DNA from 2 places in the Thermus sp. NMX2.A1 genome. Region 2 is predicted to be linked to the other one. Evidence: riboswitches for the same ligand, from Rfam matches in the RefSeq annotation. Region 2 holds a riboswitch; the other holds the start of a gene.
The links. Region 2 has a riboswitch for cobalamin ahead of TNMX_RS01725 (ABC transporter substrate-binding protein). Riboswitches for the same ligand answer to the same signal wherever they lie in the genome.

Region 1 (7,356 bases), on a different contig from region 2:
GCCCCATTTCCCCGCCTACCGGGTGCGGGGCACCCCGGCCGATTGCGTGGCCCTGGGCCTCCACCTCTTTGGCCCCGTGGACCTGGTCCTCTCCGGGATCAACCTGGGGAGCAACCTGGGCCACGAGATCTGGCACTCGGGTACGGTGGCCGCGGCCAAGCAGGGAAGGCTCTTTGGCCTCTCCGCCGCCGCCTTCAGCACCCCCATGAACGGGGCGGGCCCGGATTTCTCCGCATTGAGGCCCTGGGTGGAACGGGTGCTGGAAACCCTCCTGCGGCTGGAGCGACCCTTCCTGGTGAACGTGAACCTGCCCCACCGGCCCAAGGGCTTCCTCTGGACCCGGCAGTCGGTGCGGTCCTACGAGGGGGTGGTGGTGGAGGGTGAGGACCCCATGGGCCGCCCCCATTACTGGTTTGCCGCCAGGCCCCTAAAGGAGGCGGAGGAGGGAACGGACCGCTGGGCGGTGGAGCAGGGGTTCATCGCCGCCACCCCCCTTAGGCTGGACCTCACCGACGAGGCCAAGCTCCAGCCGGCTTTGGCCCACGATTAGCCCTATTCAGGTCCCGCCCGCCTTCTTTTCAGCTCTCGCAGGCCCGGCAGGAAAGCAGCAGGTCCCGGCTGTAAGCTTGGGCCGCACTGGCGCTGAACTGGTAGTAAAGGGCCTTGAGCCCACCCCTCCAGGCGTGCAGGTACAGCTCGTTCACGTCCTTGGGTGGAGCCTCGGGGTGGATGACCAGGTTGAGGGACTGGCCCTGGTCGATGTACTTCTGCCGGGCGATGGCCAGGTTGACCAGGGTCTTTTGGGAAATCTCGGAAAAGGTCTTGAACACGTCCTTCTCCTCGTCGGAAAGGAAGTCTAGGTGCTGTACCGAGCCATTCCTCTCCAGGATGCTCCGCCACACTTTTTCCTCGTTCTTTCCCTTTGCTTGGAGAAGCTCCTCCAAAAAGGGACTCCTGAAGGCGATTCGGGCCTTTTGCAGGTCCTTGAGGTAGTAGTTGCTGGTGTAGGGCTCGATGGAGGGGGAAACCTGCCCCAGGATGAAGGAGCTGCTCTTGGTGGGGGCGATGGCCAGGAGGGTGGCGTTCCGCCTTTCCATTAGGTCGGCCAGTTCGTCCTCCGGATGGCGCTTCCTAAGCCAGCGGCTCGCCTCCTCCGCCTTTTCCCGGATGGTCTTGAAGATGAGGTTGTTAAGGAAAAGGGCCTCCGCGTTCTCCAGGGGAATCCCCTTGGACTGGAGGTAGCTGTGCCAGCCCAAAACCCCGATCCCGATGGCCCGGTACCGCTTGGCGAAGCGCACCGCCCGCTCCATGTAGGGGATGCCCTCCGCCTTCTCGATGAAGTCGTCCAGCACGGAGTCCAGGAAGATGGTGAGGGTTTCCACGGCGTCCGTGTCCTTCCACTCGTCGAAGTGGAGGAGGTTTAGGGAGGAGAGGCAGCACACGAAGCTTTCCTCGAGGCCCGAGGGGAGCATGATCTCGGTGCACAGGTTGGAGGCGTGGATGGTTTTCCCCAACTTCTTGAAGATCTCCGGAGCCTGGCGGTTGGCGTTGTCCCGGAAGAAGATGTAGGGGATCCCCACCTCGGTGCGACTTTTGAGTACCTTAGCCCACCTTTCCCGTTTCTCCCTGTCCCCGGCGATGGCCTCCTCCAGCCAGGCATCCCCCACGGAAACCCCCCAGAAGAGGGACTGGATCTCCCCTCCTTCCCGCTGGATCTTGAACCACTCCTCGAGGTCCGGGTGCTCGATAGGGAGGTAGGCGGCGCACTGCCCCCGCCGGGTGGAACCCTGGTTGAACACCTCGATCACCCGGTCGAAGAGAGAAGCAAAGGCGTAGGAACCATTGCTTTCCCCGTTGTCCCGGATGGGGGCTCCCCTGGGGCGAAGGGCCCCCAGGTAAACCGAGGTGCCCCCACCCTGTTTGCTCATCATGCCGATCTCCGCCACCGCCCTCAGGATGGAGGCGGTGTCGTCTTCCACGTAGGTGCCGTAGCAGGAGATGGGGAGACCCCGCTTGAGGCCGTAGTTGGCCCAGATGGGGGTGGCCAAGGAGTACCAACCCTTGGCCATGTACTCCTGGAACTTGCGGGAGAAGCCCTCGATGCGGGTCAGGGCCTCCGCCCGGTCGGCGATTTCCTTCACCCTCTTCTCCACCGTCACCCCAGGGAGAAGGTAGCCCCGGCTCATGTAGAGCCTCGTCCATTCATTGGCCCAGTACCAGGGCCGGTATTCCCGCTTGGTCTTGGTCATCCTTCCCTCCTAGAAAAGGCTTTCCGGGTCGTAGCTCTGCACCCTGCGGGCGTAGGCTACGCTCCTCTTGTTGAAGAAGTCCACTTCCTTGTCCGCCAAAAGCTCTAGGTCAAACCACTCCGTATCCCTTAGGCACTCCGTCCGCACGGGGAACGGCGCGGGCAGGCCGTGGAGGGCAAGAACCTGGTTGTACCGCCACTTAAGGAACTCCAGGACCTCCTCTCCCCTCACCGCCTCGGTGTCCCCCCGGGCGAAGATCCACTCCAAAAGGGCCTCCTCCGTGCGAAAGAAGGCCTCTACCCTATCCAGGGCTTCCTCGGTAAAGGAGGGCCCGAAGAGGTCCGGCCGCTCTTCCCTAAGGATCCTGAGGAGCTCTACCCCAAAGAGGCCGTGCAGGTTTTCCTCCTTACTGGTGGCCTCGATGGCGTTGGAGATCCCCTTGAAGCGACCAAGGCGCTTGTTCAGGGCCATAAGCACGTAGAACTGGGAGAAAAGGGAGGCGTGTTCGGTGAAGGCGGAAAAGAGAAGGAGGGCGAGGGCGTGTCCCCTCAGGTCGCCTCGGAAGGCGGACCCCAGGACCGCGGTTAAGTGGCGGTGCCGTTCCCTTAAGGCGGTCTCCTTCTCCAAGGCCTGGGCAAAGCGGTCCTCGAGGGCCAGGAGATCCAAAAGGTGGGCGTAGGCGTTGGCGTGACGCACCTCGCTTTCGGCGAAGGTCATGCCCACCTCGGCCACCTCTGGCTTCGGGAAGACCTCGTAGGTTCGGGCCCAGAAGAGCTTCACGGAAAGCTCCACCTGGGAGATGGCAAGAAGGGAGCGCTCCACCAACGAGCGCACCTCAGGATCAGCCAGGGCGTAGTCCTGGACGTCTGCCGCATAGCTGAACTCCGTGTGGAGCCAGTAGCTGTGCCGGATGGCGTCCCGGTAGGCCAGGAGCTTTGGGTACTGGTAGGGCCGGTAGTGGGGTCTAGGTTCGGTGAGCATGGCCACCTCCTGGGGATTTTCCACCTAGGGCTTGGCGAAGCCGCTTGGCGGCCTCCACCATGTTCCTGAGGTTCGAGATGGCCTCCTGGGGTTTACGGGTTTTTAGACCGCAGTCGGGGTTTACCCACAAGGAGGCCGGGGAAAAGAAGTTGAGATAGCCCTGGAGGCGGGTGAGCATCTCCTCCACCGTGGCTTCCTCTGGCGTGTGCACATCAAATACCCCGGGCCCGATCTCTAGGGGAAGGTCCTTAAGGCTTTGGAGGAAGGCTGGGTCCTGCCGGGCTCCTTCCACGCTCACCACGTCGGGGTCCATGGCCTCCAGGAAAGGCCTTAAGGCGGCGTAATCGGAGTAGCAGAGGTGCTGGTGCACCTGTACCTTGGGTTCCAGATCGCCCACCACCCGATGGAAGGCCTCCTGGGCAAGTTTTAGGTAGCTGGGCTGCTCTTCCCGCCTGAGGGGCATTTTTTCCAGAAGGGCTGGCTCGTCCACCTGGACAAAGCGGATTCCACGGGCGGCCAGGTCCCGCACCTCCTGCCTTAGGGCCTCGGCCAGGGCCATGACCGCCTCAGGGAAGCTAACCCCTTCCGGCAGGTAGCTCCAGGCGGCCAGGGTGATGGGGCCGGTTAGGATGGCCTTCACGGGCTTGGCGGTTAGGCTTTGGGCGTAGAGGGTTTCCCGAAGCACCAGGGGTTCTTGGCGCCGGGGAGGGGCAAAGAGGATGGGAGGGCGCCAGACCCGGCTTCCGTAGGAAAGGACGAAACCCTTCTGGGTGATGAAAAAGCCCTGTAGGCGTTCGGCGAAGAACTCCACCATGTCGCTTCGTTCGGGTTCCCCGTGGACCAGGACGTCCAGGCCCAGCTCCTCCTGCAACCGGATGTTTTCCTCGATGGCTTTTTTGATGTTCTCCCAGTAGGCGGCCTGGTCCAGCTCCCCTGAGCGCAGGCGCCTCCTAAGTTCCCTGAGCTTCCCCGTCTGGGGGAAGCTGCCGATGGTGGTGGTGGGGAAGGGGGGGAGGCCGAGGTCTTGCTGGGCCTGGCGCCGCACCTCCAGGGGGGGCCTAGGGGGAGGTGGGGGAGAAGGGTGGAGCTCCCAGGCGGGAGGCGGGGTGTACCAGGCCCTGGCGGCTTGGTATGCCCTTGAGGGCGAGGTGGCCGCCTCGAGGTGGCCTGCTGGGCCTTGCCCATCCGTCAAGAGCTCTTTGAGGAGGGAAAGTTCCTGTAGCCTTTCCACGGCAAAGGCAAGCCGGCCCTCGAGGGCCTTGGGCAAGGGCTCATCCACCCGCCAGGGCAGATGGAAAAGGGGGGCCTTAGGGGCCAGCCAGACCTCCTGCCCCTCTAGCAGGGGCAGGATCCCTCCTAGGGCCAGGAGATGGGTTCGCCACACGCCTTGCCCCTCCACCACCCCTAGGACCAGGGCCATTCCTGGGGGTAGCTTGGGCAGGGCTTCCCCTACCGGGAAGACCCCAAGGCCCCGCAAGGGAAGGTTGGCCAGGCTCCGAACCACCTCCGAAGCCGGGGGCAGGTAGTAGTAGCTGAGAAGGACCAAAGGTACCCTCTTTGCCAAGGCGGCATAGGCTTTCAGGAGGTGGGGTAGGTCCCGTTCCACCCCATCCAACCCCAGGGCCGGTTCTTGGAGGAGGAAGAGGGTGCCGGCAAAAGGCTCAAGAAGCTCCGCATAGGCCTCCACCAGGGCCTCGAGGTGGTCCTCCACCCTCTCGGGGGGGTTTTGCGCCAGGCGCAGAAGGGTGTAGGGACCGAGCAGGGTGGGAAGGCCTTCCGCCGAGCCTGGGGTTTTTTGGCCAACAGGATAGGGGAAAAAGCCCCGCCTTGGGGTGTAGCGGGGTTTTTCCGGAAGCCGGGGGACCAGGTAGTGGTAGTTGGTGCCAAACCACTTCCTAAGGGGAAGGGCCCCCTTGCCCCGGGCCAGGGCGTAATAGCCTTCCAGGTCAAAAGGTTCCACGGGGTAGACCCCAAGGGCCACCGCCAGGTCCAGCATGGGGTCGTACAGGCTGAGCTCCCCTGCTGGATAAAGGTCCACGTGTTCCCGATAGGTGGCCATCCTGAGACCCTCGAGGTCCTCGAGGGCCTGGAGGAACTCCTCCCTCGGCAAGGAGCCCTGCCAGTAGGCTTCCAGAAGCCGCTTGTACTCCCGGTTAGGGCCCAGCCGGGGAAGGCCAAAAGCCAGGGTCCGGATGTTGCCTTCTAAAGACGCATGGAATTTTTCCCGCATCGCTTACCTCAACTTTCGCATGACCAGGGTAGGGTGGCCCACTGGGAGTTAGGAAAGAGGGGGAACGGAAACCGGCCGCCCCACCTCGTCCACCGCCACCAGCACAAATCCGCCCTTAGCTGCCAGGTAGGGTTCCCTACCCACCTCTATGGGCTCCACCCACATCTCCACCTCCACCCGCATGGAGGTGCGGCCCACCTCTATTACCCGGGCTACAAGCTCCACGATGGAGCCCAGGGGCACGGGGCGCTTGAAGTCCACCGCATCCGAGTGCACCGTCACCACCTTGCGCCTGGCGTGGCGGGTTGCGGCCACGAAGGCTGCCTGGTCCATCCAGGCCATGGCGGTGCCGCCAAAAAGGGTCCCGTAATGGTTGGTTTCCCCAGGGAAAACCGGGTAGACCATGCGCGTTTCCTTCACCACGGACCTCCAGGGCCGTCTTTGGGCCCGTAAAAGCTAAATCATCCCTTCTACCTGCCCAAGGGGAGTAACCCCGTGCTGGGCAAGAACTTGCCTAAGGTCGCCTGGCCCAAGGTCCTTGGGCCACCGGGTTTTGGGGGGTTAGGAGTCTAAGGTCCCACAGGCATCACCACCTTCACCCTTGCCTCGAGGGCTACGGGGTAAGGCCGCGAAGCGGGTACTCGGGCTTCCGGACAGAGCCGGTTACCGTTGCGGGACAGCGCCGGACTTGCACCGGACTTCCCCCACCGCCGGCCGGCGTCCAGGCCTGTCGGCCTGGCATCGCGGCCAAGACACCCTAAGTCTTGGGTGTCTTACCAGTGAAGCTACCATATCTTGAATCCCAGGTCAATAGGCCTAGGCTTCCCCTTTTGGGAATCGGGGATTTGTCCGAGGAGCCCTGGTGGGACGTGCCTCGGAGCCAAAATATAACAGGCCGCCTAAGGTGGCGGCCTGAAGGAAGGAGCATCTGCCAAGTTTCCTGCCCCGAGAGCGTTTAAGGGGTTCAGGGGAGCATGGCCCTAGGCCCAGATGTCCTCGGGGTGAGCCATGCCCACGGGGCGGGCCTTGAGAACCTCGAGGGCCTCTTCCTCGGACATAACCGGGTTCTGGTAGCGAATGCCCAAGGCTTCGCCCATCAGCCGGAAGACATGGGTGTTGTCCAAGAGGCCCAGAGGGAGGAAGCGGAGGCCCTGGCCGTAAAGGGCCAGCATCACCGGGCTTGCCGTGTGCTGGCCGGAGTTCCAGCCGATGTTGGGCCGGTCAGGCTTCTTGGCGTCCTTCTGCACCATGGCCCAGGAAAGGGTGTTGCTGGGCTGGACGCCGTAGCGCACCCCATCGGGGCGGTGGACCTTCTTGGTGATGGCCTCCACCACCATCTGGGCTTCGGCGTCCTCCAAGGTCACGCCCTTCATGGTCCGGAAGGCTTCCTTTACCTGGCTGGGGTCGGGGTTGTTCCCTAGGACACGCAGCATGTGCTCAAAGCTGGCCTTCTGGCCTTCCAGGAGGTCCAGGCCCACGCTGCTTTCCAGGTAGCTTCTGCCCGTTCCGTACAGGGCCCCCGTGCCCGTGGCGTGGTCGGATACCAAGATGAGGAGGGTGTCGGGGTTCCGGTCCGCGAAGGCGGTGAGGAGTTCCAGGGTTTCGTCGGCCGCCAGCACATCCCACAAGGTGGCGGCGGGATCGTTGAGGTGGTTGGCGTGGTCAATGCGCCCGGCTTCCACCTGGAGGACAAACCCATTGCGGTAGGCGGCCAAGCGGGCCAAGGCGGCCTGCACCATCTCCTTGAGGCTCGGTACCTTCACCCCCTGGAAGCGGCGGTCCACCTCGTAGGGCACGTGGCCGTCAGAGAAGATGCCAAGGAGCTTGCTGGCGTTGGAGCGGGCCAGCTCCTCGGGAGTGCGGACCACTCCGTAGCCTGCCTGAGCGAAGGCGGCA
Region 2 (11,410 bases):
TCACCGCCCAGCATGCGGGTCTTCAGGACCGCCTTGGCGTTCACCCCTGCCCCGCCGGTAACCGTGGCGTTGATGACCTCCACACCGGGATACTTTTGCTTATAAAGCCGGATGAGGGCCTCGAGGGCCGGGCCTTCGTCTCCCGCCCACCAGGAGAAGATCTCCAGCTTGCCCGTCTGGGCCAGGGCGCTAAGCCCCAAGGCCACGCCGATCGCCAAAAGCCACTTCCTCATACCTACCTCCATTGCGACGTGGGCTTTCTGCCCACAGGCCGCCCAGCTCGAAAAACCTCACCAAAAAGAGGCTAGCCCCACCCACCGCCGGGGCCAGGTGACCATAAAGGGAAGGTTGCACGGGCAAGGAACGATGGGCTTCCAGGAAGGCATGGGCCGCCAAGGACTGGCGCAAGGATTGCTCCAGGTAGGGGAAGAACTCGGCCGCCTTGCCCCCTATGACCACCCGGGCCGGGTCGTAGGCCACCGCCAGGTTGGCGAGGAACCGCCCCAAGGCCTCGCCCAGATGATGGATGGCCTCGAGGGCCAAAGCCTCCCCCTGCTTGGCCTGCTGGAGCAGGGCCTCGAGGGCCCCCGCCTTTCCGCCCAGGGACCGGTAATGCTCCAAGAGGGCACCGAGGCCCAGTTCGGTTTCCAGGCACCCCACCCGGCCGCAGGCGCAGGGCTTGTGCCCCTGGCCGAGCCAGTGGCCCAGCTCCCCAGCGGCCCCACCCGCTCCCCGCAGGATCCGGCTATCCGATACCACCCCGATTCCCAAGCCCGTGCTGAGCACCAGGTAGGCGAGGTTAGCCTCGCCGTGAAAGAAGACCTCGGACAGGGCCGAGGCCTTGGCATCGTTTTCCAAGGCCGTGGGCAGGGGAAAGTGGGAAAGCAGGGGCCGGAGGTCCAGGTTTTTCCAGCCCAGGTTGGGGACCAGGAGGAGCCGGTCCTCCACCACCACCCCAGGCAGGGTGAACCCCAGGCCCAAGGGCCCCGGTACATGGGGAAGAATCTCCTGCAGAAGCCGTTCCAGACGTTCCCTGGGACCGGCCTCCCGGGGGTGGCTCCATTCCTTGGCCCATAGAACCTCTCCCCGCCAGTTCAGGGCCAGAAGGACGGTTTCCTCCACCCCCAGTTCCGCGCCTAGGGCAAAGCGGGCGCCAGGGCGTAGGTGCAAGAGGGTGCCGGGCCGGCCCACGGGGGGAGAGGTAAAGGCCCCTTCCTCCAGAAGGCCCTCCTGTAAAAGCTCATCCACCAGGCGGCTTACCGCGCTTTTAGCCAAACCGGTAAGCCGGGAAAGGTCCGCCCGGGTAAGGGGGCCCCGCCTCAGGTGGGCCAGAATAGCCCGGCGGTTGAGCCTGCGGATTTCCCGCGTGTCCCCTTTGCGCATCCCAGTTCCTTTCCCTTTGCCCTTTAGTTCGTTCTCGGGACTAAGTAAATCACCCGTCCCCGAATGTGTCAAGCCCTTGCCTTTTTGCCCCATTAGGCTTAGCCTGGCCTTAAGGCCCGCTAGGGCCTCAAAGCCAGGTCCGTTGCCCTGGTGCCTGGGCGCGTAGTCCAGGCTTAAAGTGGGGAAGTCCGGTGCAAGTCCGGCGCTGTCCCGCAACGGTAACCGGCCACGCTTTGGGCTTAAGCTTCGCAGGCCGGAAGCCCGAATACCTGCCAGGGCCGCCCGCCAGACCCCGAGGCGGGCACCTCACGCGGATGGGGGAGCGATGGGGGTTTGCAAAGCCATTTGCGCCCCTGCCGCTTTCCGGCAGGGGTTTTCCCTACCTCCCCCGGGCCTGGCCCTAGCGGCCTTAGGGAGGTAGGCATGAGGAGAGTTCTTTCGGTTCTTTCGGTTCTTCTGGCGCTGGCCTTTGCTTTTCCCCTTACCCTCACCGACGACCTAGGGCGCACGGTCACGGTCAAGGCACCGCCCAAACGGATCGTCACCATGTTGCCCTCGGTGACGGAAACGGTCTGCGCCCTAGGGGCTTGCGACCGCATCGTGGCCACCGACGACTACTCCGACTGGCCCGAGAGGGTGAAGGCCCTGCCCAAGGCGGGGGGGCTTTACAATCCCAACCCCGAGTTCATCGTTTCTCTGAAGCCGGATCTGGTTCTGGTTTCCAAGTACGGGCGTTTGTACGAAACCCTGGAGCGGGCGGGCCTAACGGTGTATGCGGTGCGCACCGAGACCTACGAGGACATCTTCCGCACCACCCGCACCCTGGGGAGGCTTCTTGGCCTCGAGGCCCAGGCGGAGCGCCTGGTGGCCCAGATTCAGCGGGAGGTGTACCAGGAGGAGTCCCGTGCGGCCAAGGCCACGACCCGGCCCCGGGTTTACTATGAGATCGACCCCACTCCCTACACCGTGGGTCCGGAGAGCTTCATCGGGGTCCTGATCCAAAAGGCCCGGGGGGTGAACATCATCCCCAAGGAGCTGGGTCTTTTCCCCAAGATCGCCCCCGAGTTCGTGGTGGAGAAGAACCCCGAGGTGATCGTGGCCACCTACCCGGGTGCCCTGGAAACCATCCGGGCCAGGCCTGGCTGGAGCCGGGTGAAGGCGGTGCAGATAGGGCGCATCTGCGTGTTTACCGAGGGTCAGGATAGCCTCCTCTCCCGCCCAGGCCCCCGGGTGGCCCAAGGGCTTAGGCTTCTGGTGGATTGCTTCCATGGGCGTTAGGCCATGACCCGGGCCCTCCCCCTGGCCCTTAGGCGGAGCCTGGTCTTTTTCTGGCTCCTCCTCCTGCTCCTCCTGGCCCTGGTGTTGGGGGTAGCCATGGGGGCGGTGAGCCTGCCGCCGGGCGAGGTGCTCCAGGCCCTTTTGGGCCTAAAGGAGAATCCCATCGTCACGGAGATGCGGCTCCCCAGGGTCCTGGGGGGGATGCTGGTGGGGGCGGCCTTGGGGATGGCGGGGGCCAGCTTCCAGGGGCTTTTCCGCAATCCCCTGGCCGACCCCTATCTCATGGGCTCGGCGGCGGGAGCGGCCTTCGCCGTGGCCCTTCTGGCCAGCTTGCTGGGGGGCCTGGCCCCCGCCTTTGCCCAGCACGCCATCTTCCAAAGCCTGCCCCTTTCCGCTACCCTCTTCGGGTTCCTCGGGGCCCTCTCCGCCAGCTTCCTCACCCTGGTTCTGGCAGGGGGGGCGGCCCGGACGGGGGAGCTGGTTCTGGCAGGGGTGGTGGTGGGGAGCGTTCTGACCGGGGCCACCACCTACCTGATGATGCAGGACGCCGACCGGGTGCGGGCGGTCTTCGCCTACACCCTGGGCAACCTGGCCTTCATGGGCTGGCCTTCGGTGAAGGCCATGGTCCTTTTTTTCCTTCTGGCCCTTCCCCCGCTCTTGCTTTTAGGGCGGGTGTTGAACGCCCTCCAGCTGGGGGAGGAGGTGGCCCGGAGTATGGGGCTACCCCTCGAGGGCCTGAAACTCCTCCTCCTCCTTGCCGCAAGCCTGTTGGTGGCTGCTGCCGTGGCCCAGGCGGGGATCATCGGCTTCGTGGGCCTGATTACCCCCCATCTCCTCCGGCGCCTCTTGGGCGAGGATTACCGGTTGCTTCTGCCTGCTTCTGCCCTAGGCGGGGCGGTTCTCCTAACGCTGGCGGACCTCCTGGCCCGCACCCTTACCCGGCCGGCGGAGCTTCCCGTGGGGGTGGTGACCACTCTTCTTGGGGGGCCATTCTTCCTGTACCTGATGTGGAGGCGGCGTGGAAGGGCTTGAGGCCAAGGGGATCGTGGGGCCCTATGCCCTCTTAGGGGTGGACCTGGCCGTAAGGCCGGGGGAGTGGGTGACCCTTTTGGGCCCCAATGGATCGGGGAAGAGCACCCTTCTGAGGGTTATGGCGGGGCTCCTCCGGCCCAGGGCAGGGGGGGTCTTTCTGGAGGGGAAGCCCCTTCGGGGTTATGGAAGCTATGCCCGGGGCCGGCTCCTCGCCTACCTGCCCCAGGGAGGCCCCTACCCGGAGGGGCTCTTGGTGGAGGAGGTGGTGCGCTTAGGAAGGCTTCCCCACCTGGGCCTTTGGGGGCGCGAGGGGCGGGAGGATGTGGAAGCGGTGGAGTGGGCTTTGGAGGTTACGGGGGCTTCCCGTTTCCGGGGCCGGTACCTGGGTAGCCTTTCCGGCGGGGAGCGCCAGCGGGTTCTTCTGGCCCGGGCCCTGGCGGCGAGGCCCCGCTACCTCCTTCTGGACGAACCCACCACCTTCCTGGACCTGGAATACCAGGGTGGGCTTCTGGCCCTCTTCCAAAACCTGGTTGCCAAGGGGATGGGGATTCTTTCCGTCCTTCACGACCCCAACCAGGCGGCTTTGGCCGGACGGGTGGCGGTGTTGAAAGGAGGACGGCTTTTGGCGGAAGGAGAGCCGGAGGCGGTGCTCACGGAAGCCCTTCTGCAAAACCTCTACGGCCCAGGGGTGCGGGTGGCCCACCTCATGGGGAGGCCCCATGTCTACCTGGACGGATAGGGCCAGGCTCTACATCCGGGGCCGGGCTTTCCTCCTGGACCTTGGGGAGGAGGTGGCCTTTTACACGGAATCCGGACCCAAGAGGGCCCGTTACCTCCTGGTGGGTAAGCTTTCCCTGCCCGAGCGCCTGCGGCTTGGCCTGCCCCGGGAAGGGGTTCTCCACTACCCTTTGCCGGTGGACCCCTTGGCCTTTGAGTGGGAGGGGGAGACCCTGATCCTTCCGGGGCTCAGGGTGTATCTGGGAGGACCTCCGGCCTTTGTGGAAACCCCTTACTACGCCTGGCGGCTGGGGTGAGGCCAAGAAGCCCTTGACGGAAACCCCGCCACGGGGTAGGGTGAACTTACCGACCGTTCGGTCGCCAGACACAGGAGGTGGCGGATGCGGCTAAAGGACAAGGTGGTGCTGATCACGGGAGCGGCCCACGGGATCGGCCGGGCTACCCTGGAGCTGTTTGCCCGGGAGGGGGCCAGGCTGGTGGCCTGCGATCTGGAGGAGGAGCCCCTAAGGGAGGCGGCGGCGGCCACGGGGGCCTTGGCCCTTCCCATGAACGTGGCCGACCCGCTTTCCGTGGAGAGGGGATTCCAGGAGGCCCTTCAGGCCATGGGCCGCCTGGACGGGGTGGTGCACTATGCCGGCATCACCCGGGACAACTTCCACTGGAACATGCCCCTGGAGGACTGGGAGGCGGTGTTGAGGGTGAACCTTACGGGAAGCTTCCTGGTGGCCAAAGCGGCCTCCGAGGCCATGCGGGAGCGGAACCCTGGTTCCATTGTGCTCACCAGTTCCCGGGTGTACCTGGGTAACCTGGGGCAGGCCAACTATGCGGCTTCCAAGGCGGGGGTGGTGGGGCTTACCCGCACCCTGGCCCTGGAGCTGGGGCGGTACGGGATCCGGGTGAACGCCCTGGCCCCCGGGTTCATCGAGACCCGGATGACGGCTAAGGTGCCGGAGAAGGTGCGGGAGAAGGCCATCGCCGCCACACCCTTGGGCCGGGCCGGCCAGCCCATAGAGGTGGCCTACGCCGCCCTTTTCCTGGTTTCGGATGAATCCAGTTTCATCACCGGCCAGGTCCTCTTCGTGGATGGGGGTAGAACGGTGGGGGCTGCTCCCGCCTGAGGGTAGGGAGGCTAGGTCCCCAAGGGGGAACCATGGATTTTTCCCGGCTGGATGGTTTTTTGAAGAGGCAGGTGGCTGAGGGGCTTCTTCCCGGGTATGTGGCCCTGGTGGCCCGGGGGGGAGAGGTGGTCTACCAGGGAGTGGGAGGGTATCTGGATCCGGAAAGGGCTCTTCCCATGCGGGAAGACGCTCTTTTCCGCATCTACTCCATGACCAAGCCCTGGGTTTCCGCCCTAGCCCTCACCTTCGTGGAGGAGGGCAGCCTTTCCCTTCTGGACCCTGTGGAAAAGTACCTGCCGGGGTTCGCCGGGGTCAAGGTGGGGCGGGAAGTGGGGGAGGAGGTGGCCCTCGAGGCCCTTAGGCGGCCCCTCACCGTCTACGACCTCCTGCGCCACACGGCGGGCTTTACCTATGGGGTCTTCTTCCGCTCCCCGGTGAAACGGCTCTACCTGGAGGCGGGGGTGGACCGGTTTGACCTTTCCCGGGAGGAATTTCTTGGGCGCCTGACCGCTTTGCCCCTGCGCTTTCAGCCGGGAGAGGCCTTTGAGTACGGGCTTTCCACCGATGTGCTTGGACATCTTTTGGAGGTGCTTTCGGGGAGAAGCCTGGCGGAGCTCTTGGAGGAACGGGTGTTCGCCCCCTTGGGGATGCGGAACTCGGGCTTTCTGGCCAGGGATCCCACCCGTTTGGCAAGGCCCTTCCCCCAGGACCCGGAAACGGGCAGGTCCATCCGCCTGATCCCCGTGGAGGCGGAGCCCCCCCGGTATGCGGGGGGCCTGGGCGGGGTGAGCACGGCCTGGGACTACCTGCGGTTCCTGGAGGCCCTGCGCACGGGCCGGGGTGTGTTGCACCCGAGCCTGTGCCGCCTCATGACCCACGACCACCTGGGTCCCCTTTACGAAGCCGGGTTGCGGCGGGGCTTGGAGTACACCCCAGGTCCGGGTTACGGCTTTGGCCTGGGGGTGGCGGTGCGTTTGGGCCATGGGGGTCTGGCTCCGGGAAGCCCCGGCGACTTCTACTGGTGGGGGTTTGCCGGCACGTATTTCCTGGTGGATCCCCCCCTGGAACTGAGCGCCTTGCTTTTCACCCAGGCCCCCAATCTCCTTTCCGTGCTGGAGCCGGAAAAGGCTCTTCACTCCCGGCTTGGGCAGCGGCTTGGCCTGGCCTTCCGCACCCTGGTTTACGGGGCCCTTTCCTGAAGGGCCTCTACCCCAATGGCCTGGGCCAGCTCCTCGGGAAGGCGCAATACCTCCCCTGCCATTTCGATGCCCACCCCGTCACCTTTCTCCACCACCCTAAGGACCTTTCCAGGAACCAGGCCCAGCTTGGCCAGGAGGTTGAGGGTGCCCCGGTCCTGGGCCAGGGCCCGCACCACCCGGGCCTTCCCCAAGGGGGCCTGGGAGAGGGGGAGGGCTGGGGCTTCCGGCAGGGCCAGGTCCTTGGTGGGGATGGGGTCCCCGTGGGGGTCAAAGGGAGGGTGGCCTAACAACTCGGCGATCCTTTCCTCAAAGGCCTCGCTGATCACGTGCTCTAGCCGTTCCGCCTCCTGGTGGACCTCTTCCCAACCGTAGCCGAGGGCCTGGTGCAGGTAGGCCTCGAGGAGCCGGTGGTGCCTTAGGACCTCCAGGGCGATCCGCCGCCCGGCCTCGGTGAGCCGGGCCCCCTGGTAGGGGGCATGCTCCACCAGGCCCAAGGCGGTGAGCTTCTTGAGCATCTCCGTCACCGAGGGGGGTTTAACCCCCAAGCGCTCGGCAAGCGCCTGGGTGGGCACCGGGCCTTGCCGCTCCGCCTCCAGGAGGAAAAGCTGCTTAAGGTAGTCCTCCTGGGCCTCGGACAGGGGAGGGCGCGCCATCCCCCTCAAGGTAGCATGAAACCCTAGGGGTTAAAGAAGCTTCTTGGCCCAGGGGGGAGGCCCTAGGCCCAGGAGGCCTTTAAGCCCCAGGGCTGCCTCCACGCCCTGGGTGCCGTAGTTGTTGTTGAAGATGACGAAAACCGTCTCGGCCTTCTCCGCAAGGGTCAGGGTAGCCTGGGCCAGGTCCTGAAGCTCCTCTTCCGAGTAACGCCAGTTGAAGCGCTCGTAGGGCTTCTGGTGCGGGCCTTTCCAGGACTCTGCGTTTCTTCCGTGGCATCGGAGCACCGCCACGGGGTGGGTGGGTTCCAGGACCCGGGGTGGGGCCTCGGGATGGAGTGGGGCATCCACGCTCACGTGGATATCCCCGCCCTCCTAAAGGGGGCGGGGGCCTCCTTTTTGCGTTGGGCTACGTTTACCTAAGGGATACCGCAGGAAAATGAAAAAATGGAAGCCTTTTGGCCTCGGCCTAAGTTAGTGGTGAGCGCTTGCTTAGGTTTTGCTGCGGTGCGCTACTCAGGGCAACTTATACCCGACCGCTTCGTGGCCACTTTACGGGATTATGTGGACTTTGTTCCCATCTGTCCGGAGGTGGAAATCGGTCTTGGGGTGCCTAGGCCCCCGGTGCGGCTGGTGCGGGATGACGGGAGGGTGCGGATGGTCCAACCCCTGACGGGGGAGGACTTAACGGAACGGATGGCGGCTTTCAGCCAGGAGTTTCTTGCCTCCTTAGGCCAAGTGGCGGGCTTTATCCTGAAAAACCGTTCCCCCTCCTGTGCCCTTAAGGATGCGAAGGTCCATGCCCACCCCGATCAGGGCGGGGTGGTAGCGAGGGGCCCCGGGCTTTTCGCCTGTGCGGTAGAGGCGGCCTTCCCTCTTGTACCCAAGGAGGACGAGGGCCGTCTTACCCATGCTCGCATTCGAAGCCACTTCCTCATGCGTATCTTCGCCCTGGCACGGATCCGGCGCCTCGAGGATCTCCCTAGCCTCATGGCTTTTCACGCTCGGTATAAACTCCTTCTCCACGCTCACCAGCAAGCGGGAACCAAGGCCTTGGGAAGGCTTTTGGCAGGGGCCAGAGGGAGGCCTTTCTTAGAGGTGCGCCAGGCCTATGAGGAGGGGTTTTTGCGGGTTACGCAGCTTCCTTTCCGTCTCCCGGCCATGGCCGATGCCCTCCTTCATGCCTTTGGGTACTTCAAAAAGGCCCTTTCTCCCAAGGAGAAGGCCCATTTCCAGGACCTTCTAGTGGACTTTCGGGAACAAAGGGTGCCCCTCGAGGCCCCTTTGGCCCTCCTTCGTTCCTGGGCCTTGCGGTTTGGGGCAGGCTATTTGGAAGCTCAAGCCCTTTTTGAGCCCTATCCCCGGGGCCTTATGGACCTTACGTTTTAGGTTCTATCCGCCCTTGGGCTTCTTGGGGGTTCTTGGCCCCTATGGCGAACAGGGCGATGCGCATCTCCGAAAGATAGTCTTTCAGGTAATTCTGGACAGCTTCCGGCCCCTCGAGGGCTGGCTTTAGGAGGGGCCTTGCCGCCGACACGAGGTTGGCTCCTAGGGCCAGGGCCTTCACGGCGTCCGTCCCGATATACACCCCGCCGGAGGCCACGAGGGGAATGTGGGGCAGGACTTCCCGTACTTCCTGGATGGCTTGGGCGGTGGGAATGCCTATCTCGCAAAGCTCGGGGTGGCGCACCTCTCCATAGCGAACCCACTCCTCTACCCGGGCCCAACTGGTCCCTCCGGCTCCGGCCACATCTATGGCTGCCAAGGGTAGGTCCTTTAACGCCAGGGCCGCTTCGCGGCCCAAGCCATGGCCCACCTCCTTTACCATCACCGGAAAAGGCAGGGGGAGAAGCGTCTCCAGGATCCTAAGCAGACCAAAGAAGTCCGTATCCCCCTTTTGCACCGCTTCCTGGAGTGGGTTGATGTGGAGGGCCAGGGCATCCGCTTCCAAAAGCTCCACTAGCCGGATCAGGGCATCTCGGCGATACCGCGTTAGCTGAACCAAGCCCAGGTTAGCAATCAGAAGGATTTTGGGGGCTACCTGGCGCACTTTAAAACTCTTAAGCGTTTCTGGGCGTTCCAGAACCAGCCGGCCTGAGCCTAGCATCATCCCTATTCCTAGACTCTCGGCAGCCTCTGCCAGGGCATGGTTGATTCTCTGGCCCAGGGCTTCCCCTCCGGTCATGGCTCCTATGAGAAAGGGCGCTTTGAGGGTTTTGCCCAGAAAGGGGGTGCTGAGGTCCACTTGAGAAAGGCTCAGGCCTGCGAGGGCCTGGTAGCGCAGGCGGTAGCCTTCCAGGCCCGTACTAACCCGTTGGTAGGCCACCTGGCCTTCCAAGCAGGCCTCGAGGTGCTTCCGCTTCCTCTCTATCGCGTTCAAGAGGTCACCTCCAATAAGGCCTTGGGGGCTTTTTCCAACCCTAGGTCGTGGGCGATGAGCCGGGCCGTTATCTTGGCGGACATCATTACGCTAGGAAGCCCTGCTCCTGGCTGGTAGCTTTGCCCCACCAAGTAGAGCCCCTTTACGTCCTCAGAGCGGTTGTGGGGGCGGAAACTGGCCGTCTGCCATAGGATGGGTTCAGGGCCGAAGCCGTTTCCTAGGTGGCTATTTAGAGTCCATTGGAAGTAGTCTGGAGTGATGAAATGGGTGCAAACCAGGCGCTCCATGAGTCCGGGAAGATAGCCGGCTTCATCCAGGTACCGTAGAGCCTTTTCCATGTAGCGTGGCCCCAGAGTCTGCCAGTCTAGGCCGCTTCCGTTATGAGGCACGGGCACCAGGGTGTAAGCGGCGTGGTGGCCTTCTGGGGCTAGGCTGGGGTCGGTGAGGGTGGGGAGATGCAGATAGTGAGCGAAGTCCTCGGGTAGAGTTTTCCGTTGGAAAATGTCCTGGAGCAGACCCTCGTAGCGTTCGGAAAAGAGCACGTTGTGATGGCGTAGGTTCCTCCCCTCGTCCCCCTGGGCCCGGAAGCCAAAATAGCCCACGAAGAGGCTCATGGAAAGGCGGGTGCGCTTGAGCCGAAGGTCCGAGTGCCAACGCCGGTCCTCGGGGGAGAGCAACTCGCCATAAGTGTGGATGTAGTCGGCGTTGGAGACCACCACGTCGGCTGGGATCTTTTCCCCATCCTCCAAGACCACCCCCTTTACCCTTCGGTTGTGTGTGAGGATGCGGCGTACGGGAGCGTTATAACGGATCCTCCCCCCTAGTTCCTCCAGTTTACGCACCAGGCCCTGCACCAAGGCCCCTGTGCCCCCCATGGCGAAGTGCACCCCCCAGTTCCGCTCCACAAAGTGGATCATGACATAGAGGGCGGGCACGGAGAGAGGATTTCCCCCTATGAGCAGGCTTTCAAAGGAGAAGATCCGCTGCATCTTAGGATTTTTGAAATACCTCTTTACAAAAGAGAGAAGAGGAAAGACCGCACCCATTCGCAGGAGATCGGGGGCGACCTTGAGTAGGTCAAGGAGGCTTCCGAAGTGGGTGAAACCCAACTCTAAAAAGCCTCTCTGGAAGATGGCCTTGGCATCTCGTTCAAAGCGCAGATAGCCTTCCAGGTCTTCCGGGGCTAGGCGGCGGATCTCGGCGAGAAGGTATTCTCGGTTATTATTGTAGTCAAAATAGCTGCCGTCGGGAAAATGGATGCGGTAAAAGGGGTCCAAAGGGACCAGCTTCAAGTACCGGGAGGTATGGGTAAGGTTCTCTCCTTCAGGAAAATCAGGGTAGAGCCTGGGATCCCCCGGTTGGGTGGCGAAGAGGTCTTCCAAAAAAATGGGCACAGTGATCACCGTGGGCCCCATGTCAAAGGTGAACCCGTTCTTTCGCAGTACCCGGGCCCGGCCCCCAGGTCCATCCAGCTTCTCCAAGACCAACACCTCAAGGCCCAAGGCCGCTAGGCGGATGGCGACGGAAAGCCCCCCCAGGCCGCTACCGATTACCAGTGCGCGCATGGCAGGAGTTTAACCCTCCCTTTCTGGGAGAGCCTGGGTTTTAGCCTACATTGTGGGCCTGCCTTTC

Region 1: it holds a riboswitch for cobalamin, as region 2 does, so the genes downstream of both, TNMX_RS07680 (acyl-CoA thioesterase) here and TNMX_RS01725 (ABC transporter substrate-binding protein) in region 2, are expected to answer to the same signal.

What each region holds. Positions count from the first base shown of each region.
Region 1 is NZ_ATNI01000072.1:469-7,824, reverse strand. Features, by position in the region: gene surE (5'/3'-nucleotidase SurE) at 1-550, shown strand, start outside; gene TNMX_RS07695 (ribonucleoside-diphosphate reductase subunit alpha) at 579-2,249, opposite strand; gene TNMX_RS07690 (ribonucleotide-diphosphate reductase subunit beta) at 2,259-3,230, opposite strand; gene metE (5-methyltetrahydropteroyltriglutamate--homocysteine S-methyltransferase) at 3,214-5,460, opposite strand; gene TNMX_RS07680 (acyl-CoA thioesterase) at 5,509-5,865, opposite strand; cobalamin riboswitch at 6,075-6,227, opposite strand; partial or broken gene TNMX_RS07675 (alkaline phosphatase) at 6,441-7,356, opposite strand, start outside.
Region 2 is NZ_ATNI01000027.1:1,584-12,993, reverse strand. Features, by position in the region: gene TNMX_RS01735 (ABC transporter substrate-binding protein) at 1-233, opposite strand, end outside; gene TNMX_RS01730 (ROK family transcriptional regulator) at 190-1,383, opposite strand; cobalamin riboswitch at 1,515-1,675, shown strand; gene TNMX_RS01725 (ABC transporter substrate-binding protein) at 1,807-2,661, shown strand; gene TNMX_RS01720 (iron ABC transporter permease) at 2,665-3,693, shown strand; gene TNMX_RS01715 (ABC transporter ATP-binding protein) at 3,680-4,432, shown strand; gene TNMX_RS01710 (hypothetical protein) at 4,413-4,727, shown strand; gene TNMX_RS01705 (SDR family oxidoreductase) at 4,812-5,549, shown strand; gene TNMX_RS01700 (serine hydrolase) at 5,582-6,748, shown strand; gene mntR (manganese-dependent transcriptional regulator MntR) at 6,730-7,401, opposite strand; partial or broken gene TNMX_RS01690 (DUF72 domain-containing protein) at 7,432-7,767, opposite strand; gene TNMX_RS01685 (DUF523 and DUF1722 domain-containing protein) at 7,846-8,787, shown strand; gene fni (type 2 isopentenyl-diphosphate Delta-isomerase) at 8,777-9,778, opposite strand; gene crtI (phytoene desaturase family protein) at 9,775-11,343, opposite strand; gene TNMX_RS01670 (glycosyltransferase family 2 protein) at 11,389-11,410, opposite strand, start outside.